One region of the Leifsonia sp. NPDC056824 genome, then DNA from elsewhere that is predicted to be linked to it. Evidence: predicted binding sites of a transcription regulator. Region 1 holds the regulator's gene; the other holds the start of a gene.
The links. Region 1 encodes HspR, which represses chaperone genes until heat shock. Its sites were predicted from a motif close to AAGTTGAGTCNNNNNGACTCAACTT; they were not measured.
Positions count from the first base shown of each region.

Region 1 (10,024 bases):
TCCCGGTCTCGAACCTCTGGGACAGCACCGGCCACGCGCGCGTGCCGGGCAAGCACGAGGAGTTGCACAAGCTGATGCGCGAGGTGCGCGCCGGGATTGACAGCGACATCGCCGCCGAGGAGGCGCGCGAGTTCCGGAACACCCTCTACGTCGGCCAGGGCGCCTCCACCTCGCTCTGACGACGACCGCCGAGGGGCACGTAAACGCCCCTAAAAGTGCGTTTTAGGGGCGTTTACGTGCCCTTCGATCGTGTATGTCTCCGCAGGTGCGCGGCCGTCCAGCTGAGAGGCGCCTGGGCGCCGTCCCCCGCCCGGTGAACGCCGCGTGAAGCGTGGGCGAGCAGTTGCGTGCGCGCATGGCGTCCCGTGCGCGCGCGGGCCACGATCGACGAGGTTGAACGCCCCCGTTCGGGGGCGACCTCTCGAAAGGATGCTGATGGCCCCCATCAGACGGACCGCGCGCCCCCGGGTCCTCGCAGCCAGCGCCGCCATCGCCGGCGGAGCGCTGCTCGTCGGCGTCACCGCGGCGCCCTCCCTCGCCGACGAAGGGCAGGGCCACGGCGCCCGCGCCGATGTGAAGCACGTCCTCCTGCTCTCGGTGGACGGCCTCCACCAGAAGGACCTCGACTGGTACGTCCGCACGCACCCCGCGTCCGCGATGGCGGCGCTGGCGGCGCACGGCACCGACTATACGAACGCCTCCACGCCGGTCCCGTCCGACTCGTTCCCCGGGATGGTCGCCCAGGCCACCGGCGGCAACCCGGGCACCACGGGCGTCTACTACGACGACACCTTCAACCACGCGCTCCTGCCCGCCGGCACGACGAACTGCGCCGGCGTGAAGCCGGGCGCCGAGGTCGCCTTCACGGAGGCCGCCGACAAGGACCAGACGAGCATCGACGCCGGCCAGGGCCTCGCCGGTCTCCCCGGCAGCATCCTGTCGATGACGGGCACCCCCGCCTCCCTGCTCGACCCCGCGCAGCTCCCGGTCGACCCGGCCACCTGCAAGCCGGTCTACCCGCACCAGTACATCAAGGTGAACACGATCTTCGAGGTCGCCAAGCAGGCCGGCCTCCACACGGCGTGGAGCGACAAGCACCCCGCCTACGAGATCCTCAACGGCCCGTCGGGCACCGGAGTCGACGACCTCTTCACCCCGGAGATCAACAGCAACGCCGCAGCGCCGTTCACCGGCGACTGGACCAAGGACAACCTGGCCACGCAGCAGTACGACGGCTACAAGGTGCAGGCCGTGCTCAACGAGATCGACGGCAAGGACCACTCGGGCACGAAGACCGCACCGGTTCCCGGGATCTTCGGCATGAACTTCCAGACGGTCTCGACCGCGCAGAAGCTGCCGACCTCCGACGGCCTCACCGGCGGCTACCTGGCCGACGGCTCGACCCCTGGACCGCTGCTGAGCAAGGCGCTCGGCTACCTCGACGCGTCGCTCGGCGCGTTCACCGCGGAGCTGAAGAAGACCGGTCACGCGGGCGACACGACGATCATCCTGTCGGCCAAGCACGGCCAATCCCCGACGAACCCGGCCGCCCTCAAGCGCGTCGACGACGGCCCGATCATCGCCGGCCTCAACGCCGCGTGGAAGGCCGCCCACCCGGCCGCGGGCGACCTGGTCGCGTTCTCGACGGACGACGACATCATGCAGCTCTGGCTGAACGACCGCACCCAGGCGGCGGCCGACTTCGCCAAGCAGTACCTGGCGACGCACACCGCGGCGGGCAACAACATCTCCGACGCGCCGGTCACGGTCCAGGCCTCCGGCCTCACCACGATCTACGCCGGAGCGGGCGTCGCGAAGTACTTCGGCACCGCCTCCACCGACGCGCGCATCCCGGACGTGCTGGGCATCGCGCAGACCGGCGTCGTCTACACGGGCGGCACCTCGAAGATCGCGGAGCACGGCGGCGCGAGCGCCGACGACCGCAACGTCCCGATCCTGGTCTCGGCCCCCGGCGCGAAGCACGCGCAGCGGATCGGCGCCCCGGTCGAGACGACGCAGATCGCGCCGACGATCCTCAGCCAGCTCGGGCTCGACCCGCGCGCCCTCCAGGCGGTGAAGATCGAGGGGACGAAGGTCCTCCCCGCTTCGCAGCGCTAGCAACACGACTGAGGGGCACGTTGTTGTCACTTTCCACGCGGAAAAGTGACAACGACGTGCCCCTCGGCGTTCGGGCGCGGGGAGGGCGCGGCTAGCGCTCGAGGGGGCGCCAGACGACGATCTGGTTGCTGCGGCGGACGCGGGTGCCGGCGCGCATCGAGACGACCTCGCCCTCCGATCCGGCGGCGAAGACGCGCCGGCCCGGGCGGTTGAGCAGCTCGTCGGCGAGCGCCGACTCCAGGTCGCGCACCCGGTCGCTCAGCGCGCTGACGTGATCCTCCAGCTCCAGGATGCGGCGGATGCCCTCCAGACTGACGCCCTCGGAGCCCAGCCGCGCGACCTCGCGGAGCTTCTCGACGTCACGCATCGAGTAGCGGCGCGACTTGCCGGCCGTGCGGCCCGGGCTCACGAGCCCGAGCCGGTCGTACTGCCGGAGCGTCTGCGGGTGCATCCCCGCCAGCTCGGCGGCGATCGAGATCACGAAGACCTGGGTGTTCTCGTCCATGGCTAGCCCCGAGCCTTGGCCAGGATGTCCTCTCGCGGGTTCTCGTCGGGAAGCTTCTCGGCGAAGGCCTCGAGAGCCTCCTTGGCGTCACTGGAGAGGTGCGACGGCACCGCGATCTGCACGACGGCGAGGAGGTCGCCCGTGCCCTTCGCGGTCTGCACGCCCCGGCCCTTCACCCGCAGCACGCGGCCGCTCGGGGTGCCGGGGGCCACGCGCAGCTTGACCGGCTCGCCGCCGAGGGTCGGCACCTCGATGGTCGCGCCGAGCGCGGCCTCCGCGAAGGTGACCGGCACGGTGACGCGGAGGTTCAGGCCGTCGCGCTCGAACACCGGATGCTTGCGCACGGTGACGGTGAGGACGATGTCGCCGGCCTCCCCGCCGTCCGGGCTGGGCTGGCCCTTGCCGCGCAGCTTGATCTTCTGGCCGTCGGCCACGCCCGCGGGGATCTTGACCTTGAACGGCTTGCCGTCCGCGGCCTGGAGGCTGATGGTCTCGCCCTTGGTGGCCGTGAGGAAATCGATGGTGGTGTGCGCGGTCACGTCGTTGCCGCGGGTCGGTCCGCCGTAGCCGCGGTAGCCGCCGCTCGTCGTGCCGAACCGGCCGTTGCCGAACAGGCCGCCGAAGACGTCGTCGAAGCCGCCCTGGCCGCCTTGCTGGAACGTGTAGCGCTGGCCGCCCTGGCCGCCGCCGAACATCCCGCCGAACACGTCGTCGAAGCCGCCCTGGCCGCCCGTGCCCGGAGCGGTGAACCGCGCACCGGAGCCCATCGCGCGGATCTGGTCGTACTCCTTGCGCTGCTCGGGGTCGGCGAGCACCGAGTGCGCCTCGCTGATCTCCTTGAACTTGGCCTCGGCGGCCGGGTCGCCCGGGTTGGAGTCCGGGTGGTACTTGCGCGCGAGCTTGCGGTACGTCTTCTTGAGGTCCGCCTCGCTGACGTCCTTGGAGACGCCTAGGACCTTGTAGAAGTCCTTGTCGAACCAGTCCTGGCTTGCCACGGCGCCTCCTCTCCTGCCTGAGCTGTCGTGGTCGGTGCCCTCGTGGGGCCCGCTGTCTGTGTCGAAGTCTGCATGTGTCGTGGCGCCAGGAGCGGCGGGACACGCATCCCGCCGCTCCTGGCGCTCGTCGTCCGGCCGGTCAGGCCGGGGTGGCGACGACCACCTTGGCCACCCGGACCACGGTGGAGCCCAGCCGGTAGCCGGTCTCCACCACGTCGGCGACGGTGTCGGCCGTCACGCCGGGTGTGGGCTGCTGGAAGATCGCCTCGTGGACCTGCGGGTCGAAGGGCTCGCCCTTCTCGCCGTACGGGGTGAGGCCGAGCCGCTCGACTGCGGTGCGCAGCTTGGCCGCGATGGTCGCGAACGCGCTGCCCTCCGTGAGGTCGCCGTGCTTGTCGGCGCGCTCCACGTCGTCGAGCACCGGGATGAGACCCTTGACGGCGTCCCCGATCGCGCGCTCGCGCTCGATCTCCCGGTTGGCCTCGGTGCGCTTGCGGTAGTTCGCGTACTCCGCGGTCACCCGCTGGAGGTCGGCGAGCCGCTCCGCCGCGAGTTGGTCGGACGTGGTCTGGCCGGAGAGGATGTCGAGGTCGTCGTCCGACAGGACGCTCGCCTCCTCCTCGTCGGCCGGACCGACGTCCACCAGCTCTTCGTGCGAGAGGTCGTGCTCGTCGCCCTGCGGCTCGCGAACCTTGCCGGTCTCGGGGTCGATCCTCCGCTTGTCGCGGATGATCGGCTCCTCGCGCTCGGGCTCCTGGGAACCCTGCCCGTCTCGGTTCTTGTCGGCCATGGTTACTTCTTCTCCTCGTCCTCGACGACCTCGGCGTCGATGACGTCCTCATCGTCGGAGGAGGAGCCCTCGCCGTCCGCGCCCGCCTCGCCCGCGTCGCCGGCCGGGGCCTCGGACGCCTGTGCGGCCGAGTAGATGGCCTGGCCGATCTTCTGCTGGCTCTCGTTCAGCTTGTCGTACGCGGTCTTCAGGGCCTCGTCGTCGTCGCCGGCGAGCGCGGTCTTCAGTGCGTCGATGTCGCCCTGGACCTCGTTCTTGACGTCCTCCGGGAGCTTGTCCTCGTTCTCCTTGATGAGCTTCTCGTTCGAGTAGACGAGCTGCTCGGCCTGGTTGCGGGTCTCGGCGGACTCGCGGCGCTTCTTGTCCTCCGCCGCGTGCTCCTCGGCCTCGCGCACCATGCGCTCGATGTCGTCCTTCGGCAGGCTGGAGCCGCCGGTGATCGTCATCGACTGCTCCTTGCCGGTGCCCTTGTCCTTGGCGGAGACGTGCACGATGCCGTTGGCGTCGATGTCGAAGGTGACCTCGATCTGCGGGATGCCGCGGGGGGCCGGGGCGATGCCGGTCAGCTCGAAGGTGCCGAGCGGCTTGTTGTCGCGGGTGAACTCGCGCTCGCCCTGGAAGACCTGGATCGCGACGGACGGCTGGTTGTCGTCGGCCGTGGTGAAGGTCTCGCTGCGCTTGGTGGGGATGGCCGTGTTGCGCTCGATGAGCTTGGTCATGATCCCGCCCTTGGTCTCGATGCCGAGGGACAGCGGGGTGACGTCGATCAGGAGGACGTCCTTGCGCTCGCCCTTGAGGACACCGGCCTGCAGGGCGGCGCCGACGGCGACGACCTCGTCCGGGTTCACGCCCTTGTTGGGCTCCTTGCCGCCGGTCTCCTGCTTCACGAGCTCGCTCACGGCGGGCATGCGGGTGGAGCCGCCGACGAGGACGACGTGCGCGATGTCGGACACTTTGATGCCGGCCTCGCGGATGACGTCCTGGAAGGGCTTCTTGGTGCGGTCGAGGAGGTCGCTGGTCATCTGCTCGAACTGGGCGCGGGTGAGCGTCTCGTCGAGGTTGGCCGGGCCGTTCTCGGTCAGCGACAGGTAGGGGAGCTGGATGCTGGTGCTCATCGAGGAGCTGAGCTCCTTCTTGGCCTGCTCGGCGGCCTCCTTGAGGCGCTGCAGCGCGATCTTGTCCTTGGAGACGTCGACGCCGGTGGAGTCCTTGAAGCGCTTGATCAGCCAGTCGACGACCCGCTGGTCCCAGTCGTCGCCGCCGAGGCGGTTGTCACCGGCGGTCGAGCGCACCTGGATGGTCGAGAAGTCGTCGTCCTTGCCCACCTCGAGGAGGGAGACGTCGAAGGTTCCGCCACCGAGGTCGAAGACGAGGATGAGCTCGTCCTCCTTGCCCTTGTCGAGGCCGTACGCGAGGGCCGCGGCGGTGGGCTCGTTGATGATGCGCAGCACGTTGAGGCCCGCGATCTCGCCGGCCTCCTTGGTGGCCTGGCGCTCGGCGTCGTTGAAGTACGCCGGAACGGTGACGACCGCGTCGGTGACGGTGTCGCCGAGGTACTGCTCGGCGTCGCGCTTGAGCTTCTGCAGGATGCGGGCCGAGATCTCCTGGGCGGTGTACTTCTTGCCGTCGATCTCCTGGGTCCAGGTGGTGCCCATGTGGCGCTTGACGGACGAGATGGTGCGGTCGACGTTGGTGACCGCCTGGCGCTTGGCGGTCTCGCCGACGAGCACCTCACCGTCCTTGGTGAACGCGACGACGGACGGGGTGGTGCGGAAGCCCTCCGCGTTGGCGATGACCGTGGGCTCGCCGCCCTCGAGCACCGAGACGACGGAGTTGGTGGTTCCGAGGTCGATTCCTACTGCTCGTGACATATGTGCTTTCTCTCCTTTGTTGCTGGCGTGGATAGCCGGTGAAGTCATGGGGTCAAGAGTTGAGCCTCGACGGCTCAAGCCTGACATCCCGGGTGGGATGCTGTCAAGCCGCGCGGATCAAAACTTGAGTACCTTTGACTCAACTTTGAGAGCGACCGGGCTATTCCGCTCAGCCGAGGAATTCCTGGTCAGAGGCTGAGTCGTCTCACCGACCATGCGCTACGAGGGCGCGCTCTCGGGGGCGAGGCCATGACGAGGGCGGCGGCGAGCGCTTCCCGGACGCCGCGGCGCACGGCCGGGACCAGCCACGCGCCGCGCAGCCTGCGTGGATCGCTGACCGCGAATCCCCCTTTATTCCGCCAACACCTCGTCCTCTTCGATCACAGGGAGGCTTCGACGCTCTATCAATTCACGCGGGAGAACGTGCTGATTCACGGGAGTCGCAGCGAGCACCTGAGAGACCATTCGGGTCATGAACTGTGCAGGGCGAATGTCTTCGGGAACTCGGTCAAGCTCGATCGTGGGTCGAGCAGAATCACCGTCTTCCCAAGAAACGAGAGCTAGCCCTGTCGCCGTGTACCCGTTGTTGCCTCCGACGTCGCGAAGCTTGCGCATCATGTCCACAGTCCGTTCGAATGCAGACGGCTCAGAGTCAACGATCGTCGCCCGCTGGACGAAGAAGAATCCCACTGCCGCGAGAGGGTAACGGCCACGCAAATTGCCTGCATCGCCGTATGCCTCTTCGAACCGATTGGGCAGGTTCTTGCCGAATGAAGACACCTGTGTCTTCGTGCTCAGGAGCAATTCCGGCCCTCGATCCCAACGCGCGATCGCTACATCCACTTGCTTTTCGTACGCACGCCCCAGGAAGTGCGCGTCCGACGGAGCCACCGAAGGCATGGATTCGACTCTGGCGCGGACCTCCTGAGCGAGAGCTAACGGAAGCCGCTCAAGAAGTACCGCGACATCGCGAGGGAGAATGCGCGGGCGAACTGGCCGGGGCCACACTTCGTCCAGGCCGAATCCCGCGCGACGCAATTCGTAGGACAACCACGAATCCACAGCGTTTGCCAACGCGCCTGTTGCCGACGCTTTGCCGGCCTTGATGGGGATCTCAAGCAGTTGCTCGAAAGCATCGTAGTCCGGCGCGTAGTGAGGCTCGTCGCCCGCTTCGTGAATCCACGGATCTTCTGGAATGAGGTCAGCGAGAAGATCGTCAAACGCGGAAAAGCTATCGGTTCGTGCCATCGTTCAACCTTGGCCGGGCTCTGCGCCTCTCGCAACACGCCTCGCGGTCAACCCCCGCCTCGCCTCTCGTAGGTGCTCCAAAGCGTCGTTGCCGATGGTGAACCCGTTGCGCCGGAGAACCTCGTCGACGCAACCAACCGCTCCGAGCAGGTCGTTCGATCTGAGGCGCGCTCGGACGGTGCGTTCGATGGCCAGCAGGTCCTCGATCGAGCGTTCGACGACGTCCACGCTGGGAACAGGAAGCTCATCTGCCTCTCGTGGTTCCAGTTTCAACATCCCCCCGCCATAAGATCGGCCGACGATCTCAGATCCCAGAAGCGTGATGCTGTTCAAAGTGGCCAACGGGAGGGCCCGAGAGCCTACCCATCTGAGCTCCGGATGCAGGAAAAGACCGTGCACGCTGTTCAGGTTGTGGACTCGGGCCGAGTTGGCAGCGAACCTCGGGGTGTCTGAGTTCATGTAGGTAACGAAAAGATCCGGGGCTGGAACAAGTGGCACGCGCCACCAGGGTGTCCGCACCCGGCATTTGTAGGCCTCATTCACACCGGCAGCCTCGCCGCTTGAGATGTACTCGCGCGCGGCCTTCGACGGCTCCGACGGAGGCCGGAACAAGTACGTCGAACTCCCAGACGCCCCTAGTGCATTCCAGTCAGAGCGTGAGAAGCGAAGCGACCTCAAGTGCTTGCTCCCCGGTGGGGCGAGGGCAATGACGTCTTTGCGCTCCAGTCCAAGCTCACGCACGCGGTGCGGCGACAAAGCGAAGTACTTGTTGTTCCCGGTCACCGCACCCAGCGTGGTTTCACCCCAGGTGTTCAAACGGGCGAAGGAATCACCACCCACGATCGACGCATAGATGTCGCGCGCGCCGCCGGACATCATTGATGAAGTCCACTTAGCTTCGGGCGAGGCCGGCGTCCATTTCTGCGCCGTCAAGTTGTCCGAGAGCTCCGTCGGATCTTTGACTTGAAAAATGGACGCGTGCCCGGCTGATCCCTCATCGAATCCGTCCGCAAGAAGAAGAACGACTTCCTCCAAGACGCCCGGAAACACGCGTTCCTCGAAAAGCACGATGCTCACGTCACGGAAGCGTTCAAAGAGGAACTTACGAACAGGGGAAGCGTAATTGACACTCAGGAGTTCCGCGGGGAGGACAAGACCCATCCGACCGCCCCTCTTGAGGAACAAGGCTGCGTGCACCGTGAATGCGGCCCAGCTGGAGGCCAAGGCCGTGAGGTTGACGCCGGCCCGAAGCGCGGCGCCTCGCGATCGGACCCGCGACTCTCCAGAAAAACTCTGGTAACGAACGTAAGGCGGATTGCCGACGACCGCGTCAAATCGCGGTGATGGATCAACTAAAAAGAAGTCACCCACGTCAATAGTCGAACCGGCCCCCTGCGCCGCCAAAAGCGCCGCCGCGCGCGCAGCCGAGTCAGCGTGAAGTTCAACACCATGCAACTGATGACCGCTCGACAGATCGTCGGCTCCGAGCTCGTTGAGCCGTCGCGAAGCCGATAGCAAGAAGGCAGCCTCGCCGCACGACGGCTCCATTACCGTTTCGTGTTCACCTCGGATCGCCCAGCAGGCAATGAAGTCCGCGATTCTCTGCGGCGTAAAGAACGCACCGCGAGCCTTCCGAACCTCGGCAGTGTCGGGTTCGGAATGCGCGGCGGTTGACATACGTCAATCCTGCCTCAGCCCGCCGACACAGCCACACGCAACGGGAGCGAGTCGCTGGTTTGAGGTAACGTCATCCGGTTCCGCTCAGCCCAGAACCGGGGCGTCGCTGTCCGACGGCGCCGGGTCGGGCAGACGCCGCATCCGCAGCGCGTTGCCCGCGCCCAGCAGGCCGGCGGCGAGCGGGACCAGCAACGCGACCTGCAGCGCGAGCGGCCGCGCCTCGGTGTTGATGCGGACGACCTCCGCGCGCACCTCCGGCGTCTCGGTGGCGAGCTGCTTCTCCAGCTGGGTGTTCGACATCACCTGGGCGTCCTCCTCCAGCGCGGTCGCCACCTGCTGCTTGTCGGCGGCCGGGAGCACGGTGCTCGCGTTCGTCAGCGAGGTGAAGGCGAAGGCCAGCGTCGCGAGCATGATCGCGCCGGCGAACGCCAGGCCGAACGACAGTCCGAACGAGCCGGCGGCGGAGTTGACACCGGCGGCCTCGCTGACGCGTTCGTCGCTGATCGGCGACAGCGTGTAGTTGTTGAGCTGCGAGACCAGGAGGCCGAGGCCGCTGCCCGACACGATGAGCGGGATGGTCAGGAACCAGCCGTTCGTGGCGATCGGGACGATCGGCAGCAGGATCGCGATGCCGGCCACGTTGAGCAGGAAGCCCCACAGGATCAGGTTCGCCGGGCGGCCCTTCGCCCTCCGGCCGGCGAGCAGCGCGACGACGAACATGCTCAGCGACAGCGGGGCGATCGAGAGGCCGGCCTGCAGCGCGTTGTACTCCAGCACCATCTGCAGGTAGATGGGCAGCGCGATCATGGTGCCGCCGAGC
Region 1 is NZ_JBHUAV010000001.1:909,808-919,831, forward strand. Features, by position in the region: gene ACFRFH_RS04440 (cysteine hydrolase family protein) at 1-179, shown strand, start outside; gene ACFRFH_RS04445 (alkaline phosphatase family protein) at 436-2,118, shown strand; gene ACFRFH_RS04450 (heat shock protein transcriptional repressor HspR) at 2,210-2,623, opposite strand; gene ACFRFH_RS04455 (DnaJ C-terminal domain-containing protein) at 2,626-3,618, opposite strand; gene ACFRFH_RS04460 (nucleotide exchange factor GrpE) at 3,758-4,408, opposite strand; gene dnaK (molecular chaperone DnaK) at 4,411-6,279, opposite strand; gene ACFRFH_RS04470 (hypothetical protein) at 6,631-7,527, opposite strand; gene ACFRFH_RS04475 (N-6 DNA methylase) at 7,531-9,204, opposite strand; gene ACFRFH_RS04480 (MFS transporter) at 9,289-10,024, opposite strand, start outside.

Region 2 (10,024 bases), on a different contig from region 1:
GCGCGATCGGGACGTCGTTGCCGCCCTGCTTGGCGTACACGGTGGAGTTCTGCGCGAACTGCCCGATGTTCAGGTCGGCCGGCAGCTTGTTGAAGTCGCTGATGCCCGCAGCGGCCGCTACGCCGGCTCCCAGGAAACCCGGAAGAAAGAACAAGGTCGAGAGCACCGCAGCGACGAGCGCGAGCGCCACCCACTGCACGATCGCGGCGTTTCGCGAGCGCGGAGTACGCAGCTCGAACCGCTTGAGTGGCTCGAAACGCTCGTCGATCGCCTGAAGGCGCGGGGAATTTGGGAATCTGTCCGGGTTGGGCACGTATCCACGCTTCCAGGGTCTGCTGTGGGAGGGGTTGAGACATGCACTGTACCCCTATGGGGACTTTCAGGAAGGGGATGCGAAAGGCGCCGGCCCCCACAGGGTGCCGGCGCCTTCCGTCGCTCAGCGACGCGACTACGCCGCGGCCGCGAACACCACCCGCGGCCGCACCTGGAGCACCCCGTCGACGGCGTCGACCACGACGCTCCCGCCGTCCGCGACGCTCCCCGCCACCATCAGCTCGGCGATCCGGTCGTCCACCTCGCGCTGGATGACGCGGCGCAGCGGGCGGGCGCCATACTCGGGCTCGTAGCCGGCCTCGGCGATCCACGTCACGGCGGCCTCCGTCACCTCGAATCCGATGGACCGGTGCGCCAGCCGGGCCGCCGTCGCCTGCAGCAGCAGGCGGACGATGTCGCGGAGCTGCTCGGCGTCCAGCTTGCGGAACAGCACGATCTCGTCGATGCGGTTCAGGAACTCGGGACGCATGGCCTCCCGGAGCTTGCCCATCACCCGGTCGCGGATGTCCTTGTCCGAGGCGAACCCGCCGGAGCCGACCGGCACGAAGCCGAGGGCGCCGCTGCGGGAGGCCAGGAACTCCGAGCCGAGGTTGGAGGTCATGATGACGACCGTGTTGCGGAAGTCGACCGTGCGGCCCTGGCCGTCCGTCAGCCTGCCGTCGTCCAGCACCTGCAGCAGCAGGTTGAACACGTCCGGGTGCGCCTTCTCGATCTCGTCGAACAGCACCACCGAGTACGGGTTGCGGCGCACGCGCTCGGTGAGCTGGCCGGCCTCGTCGTAGCCGACGTATCCGGGAGGGGCGCCGACCAGGCGGGCGACGGTGTGGCGCTCGCCGAACTCGCTCATGTCGAACCGGATCATCGCCTTGTCGTCGCCGAACAGCGACTCCGCCAGCGACTTGGCCAGCTCGGTCTTGCCGACGCCGGTCGGGCCGAGGAACAGGAACGAGCCGACAGGGCGGCGCTCGTCGCCGAGGCCGGTGCGGTTGCGGCGCACGGCCTTCGCGACGGCCGTCACGGCGTCGTCCTGGCCGATGACGCGGGCGTGCAGCTCCGACTCCAGCGCGGCGAGGCGCTCGCGGTCGGCGTCGCCGATGCGGGACACCGGGATGCCGGTCGCCCGGGAGACGATGGCCGCGATCTCGGGCTCGTCCACGACCGCCTCCGCGGCGTGGCGCGGGGCGTTGCCGAGCTCGTCGATCCCGTGCTGCACGGCCTCCATCTCGTCACGCAGGCGGGACGCCTCCTCGTAGTGCTCGGCGGCGACGGCGGAGTTCTTCTCGGACTCCAGGGTCGCCAGGCGCTGCATCAGCGCGGACGCGTCGACCCGCTTGCCGAGCGACAGCCGCAGCCGGGCGCCGGCCTGGTCGATCAGGTCGATCGCCTTGTCCGGCAGGAATCGGTCGGAGATGTAGCGGTTGGACAGCTCCACGGCCGCGCGGATCGCCTCCGGCGTGTACGTGACGGCGTGGTGCTCCTCGTAGGCGGAACGCAGGCCGTCCAGGATGAGCACGGCGTCCTCGACGCTCGGCTCGCCGACCATCACCGGCTGGAAGCGGCGCTCCAGCGCCGGGTCCTTCTCGATGCGGCGGTACTCCTTGAGAGTGGTGGCCCCCACCAGGTGGAGGTCGCCGCGCGACAGACGGGGCTTGAGGATGTTGCCCGCGTCCATACCGCCGGACTCGCCGGACCCTCCGGCGCCGACCACGGTGTGCAGCTCGTCCACGAACACGATCAGCTCGTCCTTGTCCGCGCTGATCTCGTCCATGAGCTTCGTGAGCCGCTCCTCGAAGTCGCCGCGGTAGCGGGTCCCTGCGACCATCCCGGCGAGGTCGAGCGCGACCACCCTCTTCTCGAGCAGCTGCTCGGGGACGTCGCCCGCCACGATCGCGCGGGCCAGGCCCTCCACGATCGCGGTCTTGCCGACGCCGGCCTCGCCGACCAGGACGGGGTTGTTCTTGGTCCGGCGGGAGAGGATCTCGACGGTCTGCTCGATCTCGTCGAGCCGGCCGATCACCGGGTCCAGCTTGCCGTCGCGCGCGAGCGCGGTCAGGTCGGTGCCGAACTGGTCGAGCATCGGGGTCTCGGAGTCGCCGGCCGCCTCAGGGGCCTCCTGGGCTCCTGCGCCGACCGTGGCGGACTGCCGCATGGCGTTGGTGAGGGAGTCCGGGGTGACGCCCGCGGCCTGGAGGACCTGCCCGGCGGGCGCGTCCTGACCGATCACGAGCGCGAAGAAGAGGTGCTCGGGATCGATGTAGGTCGCACCGGAGGCGCGGGCCACCTGGTAGGCGTGGAACAGCACGCGCTGGGCGGACGCGGTGATCGAGGCGCCGTCGGCGTCGATCGGCTCGCCGGACGCGGGGAGGCGCTGCTCGGCGGCGTCGGCGACCGCGGACGGGTCGACGCCGATGCGGCGCATGGCGTCGGACGCGGGCTCCTGGCCGGCCATCACGCGGAGGATGTGCAGGGCGTCGAGCTCGCGGTGGCCGTGCTCGAGGGCGTAACGGCCCGCCTCGGCGAGGAGTTCCTGCGTGCGCCGGCTGAGGAACCGGCTGATGTCGATGGAGCGCGCGGCACGGGCGCGCTCGCCCGCGAGGTAGCGCGAGAGGAACTCGTCGAACGAGTTCTCGCTGCCGCTCTCAGGGGTGAAGTTCTCGGGCACCTGATCTCCTGTTTTCCTAAAGTTGAGTTGGTTGCACTCAAGTTCAACGTTCAGGGGGAGCCATTATTCCGGGAGGCGAGGACGAATTCGTCCCCGGCGACGTGTACCGTCGCCCGCATGGGGAAGCATGGCGTCTCGAACAGTTCCGATCCGGCCGTCGTGGTGATCGGCGACGGCGTCGCGGGCGCGGCCACCGCCTTCGCGCTCGCGCGGCGCGGCGCCGCGGTCACGATCGTGGACGCCGGCCTCCCCGGCCGTGCGACCGACGCGGGCGCGGGCATCGTGCAGCCGTGGAGCAGCAGCGCGGGCGGCGACTACTACGAGCTCTACGCGGCAGGGGCCGACTTCTACCCGGAGCTGATCGACCGGCTCGCCGAGGCGGGCGTGCACGACATCGGCTACCGGCGCTCCGGCGCGCTCGTCGTCAACCGGGATGCGGCCGTCGTCGACGAGGTGGAGGCCCGGGTCCGCGGACGCGCCGCCGCGTCCCGCACCGCCGGCGAGGTGCGCAGGGTGGACGCGGACCAGGCGTGCGAGCTGTTCCCGCCACTGGCCGACGGCCTCCACGCCCTCCACATCGCCGGCGGCGCCCGGGTGGACGGGAGCGCGCTGCGCACCGGCCTGCTCGCCGCGGCGACCGCCCTCGGCGCGACGCACCTGGATGCCACCGCCGCGCTCGACGCCGACCGGGTCGTGACCGTCGACGGCGAGACCGTCCCCGCCGACGCAGTCGTGGTCGCCGCGGGCGCCTGGACCGACGGGGTGCTCCACCCGCTCGGCGTCCGCGTGCCCGTCGAGCCGCAGCGCGGACAGCTCGTGCACCTGCGGGTCGACGCCGACACCCGCGAGTGGCCGTCCGTGCACCCGGTCGCTGCGCACTACCTGGTGCCGTTCGACGCCGGGCGGATCATCGTGGGCGCGACCAGGGAGGCCGGCTCCGGGTTCGACGCGCGGGTGACGGCGGCGGGCGTGCGGCAGGTGCTGGACGACGCGCTCGCCATCGCGCCCGGCCTGGCCGACGCGACGGTGATCGAGACGCGGGTCGGACTGCGCCCTGTCGCCGAGAGCGGCCTCCCGACCGCCGGCCCGGTGGACGACCGGCCCGGCCTCTTCGTCAACACCGGGTTCGGCGCCGGCGGCCTCACGATGGGCCCGCTGATCGGCGACCTGCTCGCGGAGCGCATCCTCGCATCGCTCGCCTGACCGGCACTTCACCGGGTATCCTTCCGGCGTTCACCACCGTCTTGGACTTTTCTTGGGAGGACTGGGATTGACTGGGGACGGACGCTGATTCGAAAGGACGGTGCCGACCTGTCTGTCACGATGCTGCGGCCGGCCCCGACCAGGAGTGCCGCCCCGCTCACCCGCCCCGCGGTGCTCGCCGCGCTGTTCGGCGTGCTCGCGACCCTGCTCTCCGCCGTCGGCTCCGGCATCCCGTCGCTGTGGGGCGACGAGGCCACCAGCATCATGTCCGCGCAGCGCCCGCTGCCCTCGCTGTTCCGGATGCTCGGGAACGTCGACGCCGTGCACGGCACCTACTATCTCGGCCTGCACTTCTGGGGCGACCTGGTCGGGTTCTCCCCGTTCGCCGTGCGGCTGCCGAGCGCGATCGTGGTGGGGCTCGCCACCGCGGCCGTCGTGCTGCTGGCGGCGCGCCTGCGGAACGCGCGCACGGCGGTCATCGCCGGATTGGTCTGCGCGATCCTCCCCCGCGTCACCTACATGGGCGAGGAGGCGCGCTCGTTCGCGTTCTCGGCGGCGGTCGTCGCCTGGCTGACCGTGCTGCTGGTCGCCGCGCTCGACCGCGAGCGCCCGCGGGCCGTGTGGTTCGTCGGTTACGGCCTGCTGCTCGCGGTCGGGACGTACGTCTTCCTCTACACGATCCTGTTCGTGGTGGTCCACGGCGTGATCGTCGCCGTGTGCCGCCCGCCGCGCCGCACCGTCCGCGGCCTGCTGATCGCGGTCGGCGGGGCGGTGCTGGCCGCCGCTCCCGTGCTGGTCTTCGCGATCGGCCAGCACAACCAGATCTCCTACCTCGGCGCTGTGCCGCAGCTCGCGCCGCAGACCCTGTTCAGCGGGCTGTGGTTCGGCGACTCCTGGCCGCTCGCGATCGTGGCCTGGGCGCTCATCGTCCTGGCCGTGGCGGTCGCGATCCGGCAGCGGGTGGTGGCGGCGCACGCCCGCGGGGAGCGTTTCCTCGCCCGCACGGAGTCGCGCCTCCCGTCCCTCGTCGGCGTCGCCCTGGTCTGGCTGCTCTTGCCGCCCGTCATCCTGATCGCTGTGCAGTCGGTCGTGCCCGACTTCACTGCCCGGTACGTGTCGTTCTGCGCCCCGGCGGCTGCGCTGCTGATCGCGTGCGGTGTGGACGACATCCTCGGCTGGCGGCGCTGGGCGGGAGCGGTCGCCGGCGTGCTCGTGCTCGCGCTGTGCGTCCCCGTCTATGTGGCCGAGCGCACGCCATACGCGAAGAACCAGAGCGACTGGGCGGAGGTCTCGGCCGCGGTCGGAGCGCACGCCCGTCCCGGCGACGCGGTCGTGTTCGACGAGTCGGCCAAGCCGTCCAAGCGCCCCCGGCTCGCCGAGCACACCTACCCCGCGGGCTTCGCGGACACGACGGACGTGGCCCTCGACCTCCCGGCCGCCACGACCAGCTCGTGGCACGACAGCGCGTACAGTGTGCGCCAGGCCGCCGCGCGCGGCCGGTTCGACGGCGTCGACCGGGTCTGGCTGATCGAGTACGCCCCCACCCCCGGCTCCGTCGACGACTACGGCGTCGCGGACCTCACCACTCTCGGCTTCCACGAGACCACCACGCGGATCGCGACGCATCGCGAGCTGATCTCGCTGTACGAAAGGACCCCATGATCCCCCACGCACTGGCCGCCGCCGGCGCCCTCGTCCATACCGGCCTCCTCGACCCGCAGGGTCTCATCCAGGCCGCTGGTCCCTGGGCACTGGTCGGCATCTGCGCGATCGTCTTCGCCGAGACCGGCCTCCTGCTCGGCTTCTTCCTGCCGGGCGACACTCTGCTGTTCTTCGCGGGCGTGCTCACGCTCACCGGCCACATCTCGCAGCCGCTCTGGGTGGTGATCGTCGCCGTCGCCGTCGCCGCGATCGCCGGCGGGGAGGTCGGCTACCTGATCGGCCGGAAGTCCGGCCCCGCGGTGTTCGACCGGCGCGAGTCCGGCGTCTTCAGCCGGGCGAGCGTCCTGCGCACGCAGGCGTTCTTCGACAAGTACGGCAGCGGCGCCGTCGTGGTCGCCCGCTTCGTCCCGGTGGTCCGCACCTTCGCGCCCGTCGCCGCGGGCGTCGGCCGGATGCGGCACGGCGTGTTCAGCCTCTTCAACGTGATCGGCGCCGCGGTCTGGGCCGCCGGGGTCACGCTCATCGGGTTCGGCCTCGGCCACATCCCCGGCGTCGCGGACTTCGTGTCGAAGTACCTGGACTTCGTGCTCATCGGGATCGTCGTGCTCTCGGTCGGGCCGGTGCTGGTGCGCGCGATCGCGCTGCGGCGGCGGAAGTCGCGCGTCGAGTCGTAAGGCGCCCGTCCGCCGTCGGCGGCCGCCGCTAGCGTAGGGGCATGGTCGTCACCCTGGACCGCGACGAAGCGCGCCGGATCGCCGTGCGCGCGCAGCGCCTGGACGCCGACAGTGCCGCCGCCGACAGTGCCGCCGCCGACCGGGTGTCCGGGCTCGTGTCCCTCGCGGAGAGCCTGACCTTCCTCCAGCTCGACCCCACCGCCGTCATCGCCCCGAGCGCCGACCTCATCGCCTACACCCGCCTCGGCGCGGCCTACCGGCCCGAGACCCTGGTGGCGGCGCTGGAGACCGACCGGCTGCTCTACGAGGTCAAGGCGATGGACGATCCCGTCACACCGCCGTTCGCGATGGTCCGGCCGGTGTCCGACCTCGGCCTCCACCTCGACCGGATGTCGCGCTGGCCGTCGGAGAGGCTGCCGCGCGCCCAGCAGTGGCTGGAGGCCAACGACGCGTTCCGCCGCGACGTGCTCGCGCTGCTGCGCGACCACGGGCCGACGCTGTCCAAGGACATCCCGGACACCGCCGCCGTGCCGTGGGAGTCGACCGGCTGGACGCACAACCAGAACGTCACCCGCCTGCTCGAACTGCTGCAGGGCCGCGGGGAGCTCGCCGTTGCCGGCCGCATCGGCCGCCAGCGCACCTGGGACCTCGGCGAGCGCGTCTACCCGGCCGGCATCGAGGTGGTGCCGGAGGCGGAGGCCGCCCCGCTACGCGACGAGCGCAGGTTGCGTTCGCTCGGCATCGCCCGCCGCGCCCTGGTCGGCGAGGCGGGCGAGCCGGCGACCGTCGACGGCAGCGCCCTGGAGTGGCGGGTGGACCCGGCCGCCGTCGGCCTCCCGTTCGCCGGCCGCACCGCCCTGCTGTCCCCGTTCGACCGGCTGGTGCACGACCGGGTGCGCACGAAGGAGGTGTTCGGGTTCGACTACCTGCTGGAGATGTACAAGCCCGCCGCCAAGCGCCGCTGGGGCTACTTCGCGCTGCCGATCCTGCACGGCGACCGGCTGGTCGGCAAGCTCGACGCCGCCGCCGACCGCAAGGCGGGCGTGCTGCGCGTGGCCGCGATCCACGAGGACGAGCCGTTCACCCCGGAGCTCCGGGACGAGGTGCGCGCCGAGATCGACGCCCTCGCGAGCTGGCTGAACCTCGCCCCCGAGCACGCGCCCGAAGCTCGGTCGCCGAGGGGCACGTAAGCGCCCCTAAAACCGCGATTTAGGGGCGTTTACGTGCCCCTCGGCGACGGTTACGCAGCGGACTCGCTGGCGGTACTGGGCACGCAGTCGTTCGCCGGGTAGCCTGTGCGCCGTGGATGTCATCGGCTGGCTGTTGGACGGCGACCCTTCGATCCGCTGGCAGGTGCGTCGCGACCTCCTGCACGAGCCGGACGACGCCGTCGCCGCGGAGCGCGCGAACGTGGAGACCGAGGGCTGGGGCGCCGCCCTGCTCGACCGGCAGCGCGAGGACGGCAGCTGGGGCGAGGGCGTCTGGACGCAGCGCGACCGGGTGGGCGTGGACGACGCGATGCTCATGCTTGCCGTGCTGGGCGCTCCCGCGGACGGCGAGCGGACGCGGCTGGCCGTCGACCGGGTTGCGCGCCAGGTCGACTGGGGCGAGGAGTGGTGGAATCACGCCTTCTTCGACGGCGAGGTGGAGGCGTGCATCAACGGCCGGGTGCTCGTCGCCGGTGCGCGGTTCGGGCACCCCAGCGAGCTGATCGTCGAGCGGCTGCTGAACGAGCAGCAGGACGACGGCGGCTGGAACTGCTACGCGGAGACCCGCCAGGACCCCGGGTCGTTCCACAGCACGATCTGCGCGCTGGAGGGCCTTACCGCGTACCGCGACGCGGGCGGCCCGACCGACGTGTCCGCAGCGATCGGGCGCGGCCACGGGTACCTGCTGGCGCGCGGCCTGATGCGGCGTCAGAGCGACGGCTCGATCATCAAGGACAGCTGGCTCCGGTTCTCGTTCCCGTACTACTGGTCGTTCGACCTCCTGCGCGGCCTCGACCACCTGCGGGCGGCCGGCGTCCCGGCGGACGAGCGGGTCGCCGAGGCCGTGGCCGTCGTCGCAGAACGCCGGCAGCCCGACGGCCGCTGGCTGCTCGACCACGAGCACTCCGGCCGCGCCCTCCTGGACATGGAGACGGTCGGCGAGCCCAGCCGCTGGAACACGCTGCGGGCTCTACGCGTGCTGGAGTGGGCCGGAGCGCAGCGGGACTAGTCCACGACCCGTCCCTCCGCCTCCAGCCCCTGGAACCATTTCGTCCGCGCCGCGACCGCGTGCGCGGCGGCGGGGAGGCCGCCGACGCGGAGCCGCACGCCGCGCCCCGCGAGCTCCTGGTCGAGGTTCTGGAGGGCGAGGATGACCGTGATCGAGATGTCTTGCAGCGCTGAGCAGTCCAGGGTGAGCTCGGTGACCTCGCCGGCAGTGCGCGCGGCGTCGGTCGCGTCGAGGATCGCCTGCTCGGTCGCCAGCACGTTCGCCGTGTAGAGCGGGCCGAGCAGACTGACGCCCATGCGGCCTCCCGCCGTCTCCTGCACCCGGACGCGCGGCTTGTTGAGCGCCGCCAGCACCAGCACGAGGGTGAAGAGCACCCCGACTGCCACTGCCGCCAGCAGGCCGGCGGTCAAGCCGATCACCGCGGTCGCCATCGAGATGGCGAAGTCGCGCCTGCTGATCCGCCAGAGCAGCACCAGATCCTTGACATCGATCAGCCCGAACACCGCGACGAACACCAGGGCGGCGAGCGTCGCCTGCGGCAGGAGGCTGATCACCGGCCCGAGGAACAGCCCGATCAGCAGCGCCAGCACGACCGTGACCAGCGCGGCGAGCTGCGAGCGCGCTCCCGCCGCCTTGTTCACCGCGCTCTGCGAGAACCCGCCAGCCGCCGGCAGCGTCTGGAACCAGCCGCCGACCAGGTTCGCCATCGCCGTCGCGAGCAGCTCGCGATTGCTGTCGATGCGCGGGTCGTCCAGTTCGCGGATGCCCCGCGCGACGGCCGCGGACTCCAGGAACGCCATCACTGCGATGGCCAGTGCGCCGGGGATGAGCTGGAAGACGTGGTCGAGGCTCGGCAGCGCCGGCAGCGGGAACGCCCGCGTCACCGGCGTGATGAGCGCGACGCCGGCGGAGCGGAGGCCGCCGAACGCGACCAGCACGATCCCGGCGGCCACCACGATGAGCGCTCCCGGCACCCGCGGGAGGAACCGCTTGAACAGGAACAGTGCCGCGATCGACAGCACCGACAGCACGGTCGTGACGGGGTTCGCGTGCGGGACGGCGGCGATCACCGCGTTGATGCTGTGGACGAAGCCGCCGCCGGTCGGCGCGTCCGTCTCCCCCAGCAGCTTCGGGAGCTGGCCGACCGCCACCGTCGCGCCGACGCCGATCTGGATGCCGAGCAGCGTCGGCTTGTTGATGATCTCGACCAGCGTGCCGAGCCGCAGCAGCCGCGCCAGCAGGAGGGCCACGCCGACGAGCAGGGTCAGCGTCA
Region 2 is NZ_JBHUAV010000004.1:313,541-323,564, forward strand. Features, by position in the region: gene ACFRFH_RS16825 (transglycosylase domain-containing protein) at 1-313, opposite strand, end outside; gene ACFRFH_RS16830 (ATP-dependent Clp protease ATP-binding subunit) at 449-2,995, opposite strand; gene ACFRFH_RS16835 (NAD(P)/FAD-dependent oxidoreductase) at 3,113-4,198, shown strand; gene ACFRFH_RS16840 (glycosyltransferase family 39 protein) at 4,319-5,860, shown strand; gene ACFRFH_RS16845 (DedA family protein) at 5,857-6,534, shown strand; gene ACFRFH_RS16850 (DNA glycosylase AlkZ-like family protein) at 6,576-7,724, shown strand; gene ACFRFH_RS16855 (hypothetical protein) at 7,837-8,751, shown strand; gene ACFRFH_RS16860 (SulP family inorganic anion transporter) at 8,748-10,024, opposite strand, start outside.
Region 2: a site for HspR is predicted at 3,015-3,039, ahead of ACFRFH_RS16830 (ATP-dependent Clp protease ATP-binding subunit). Genes of this name have one in related genera too.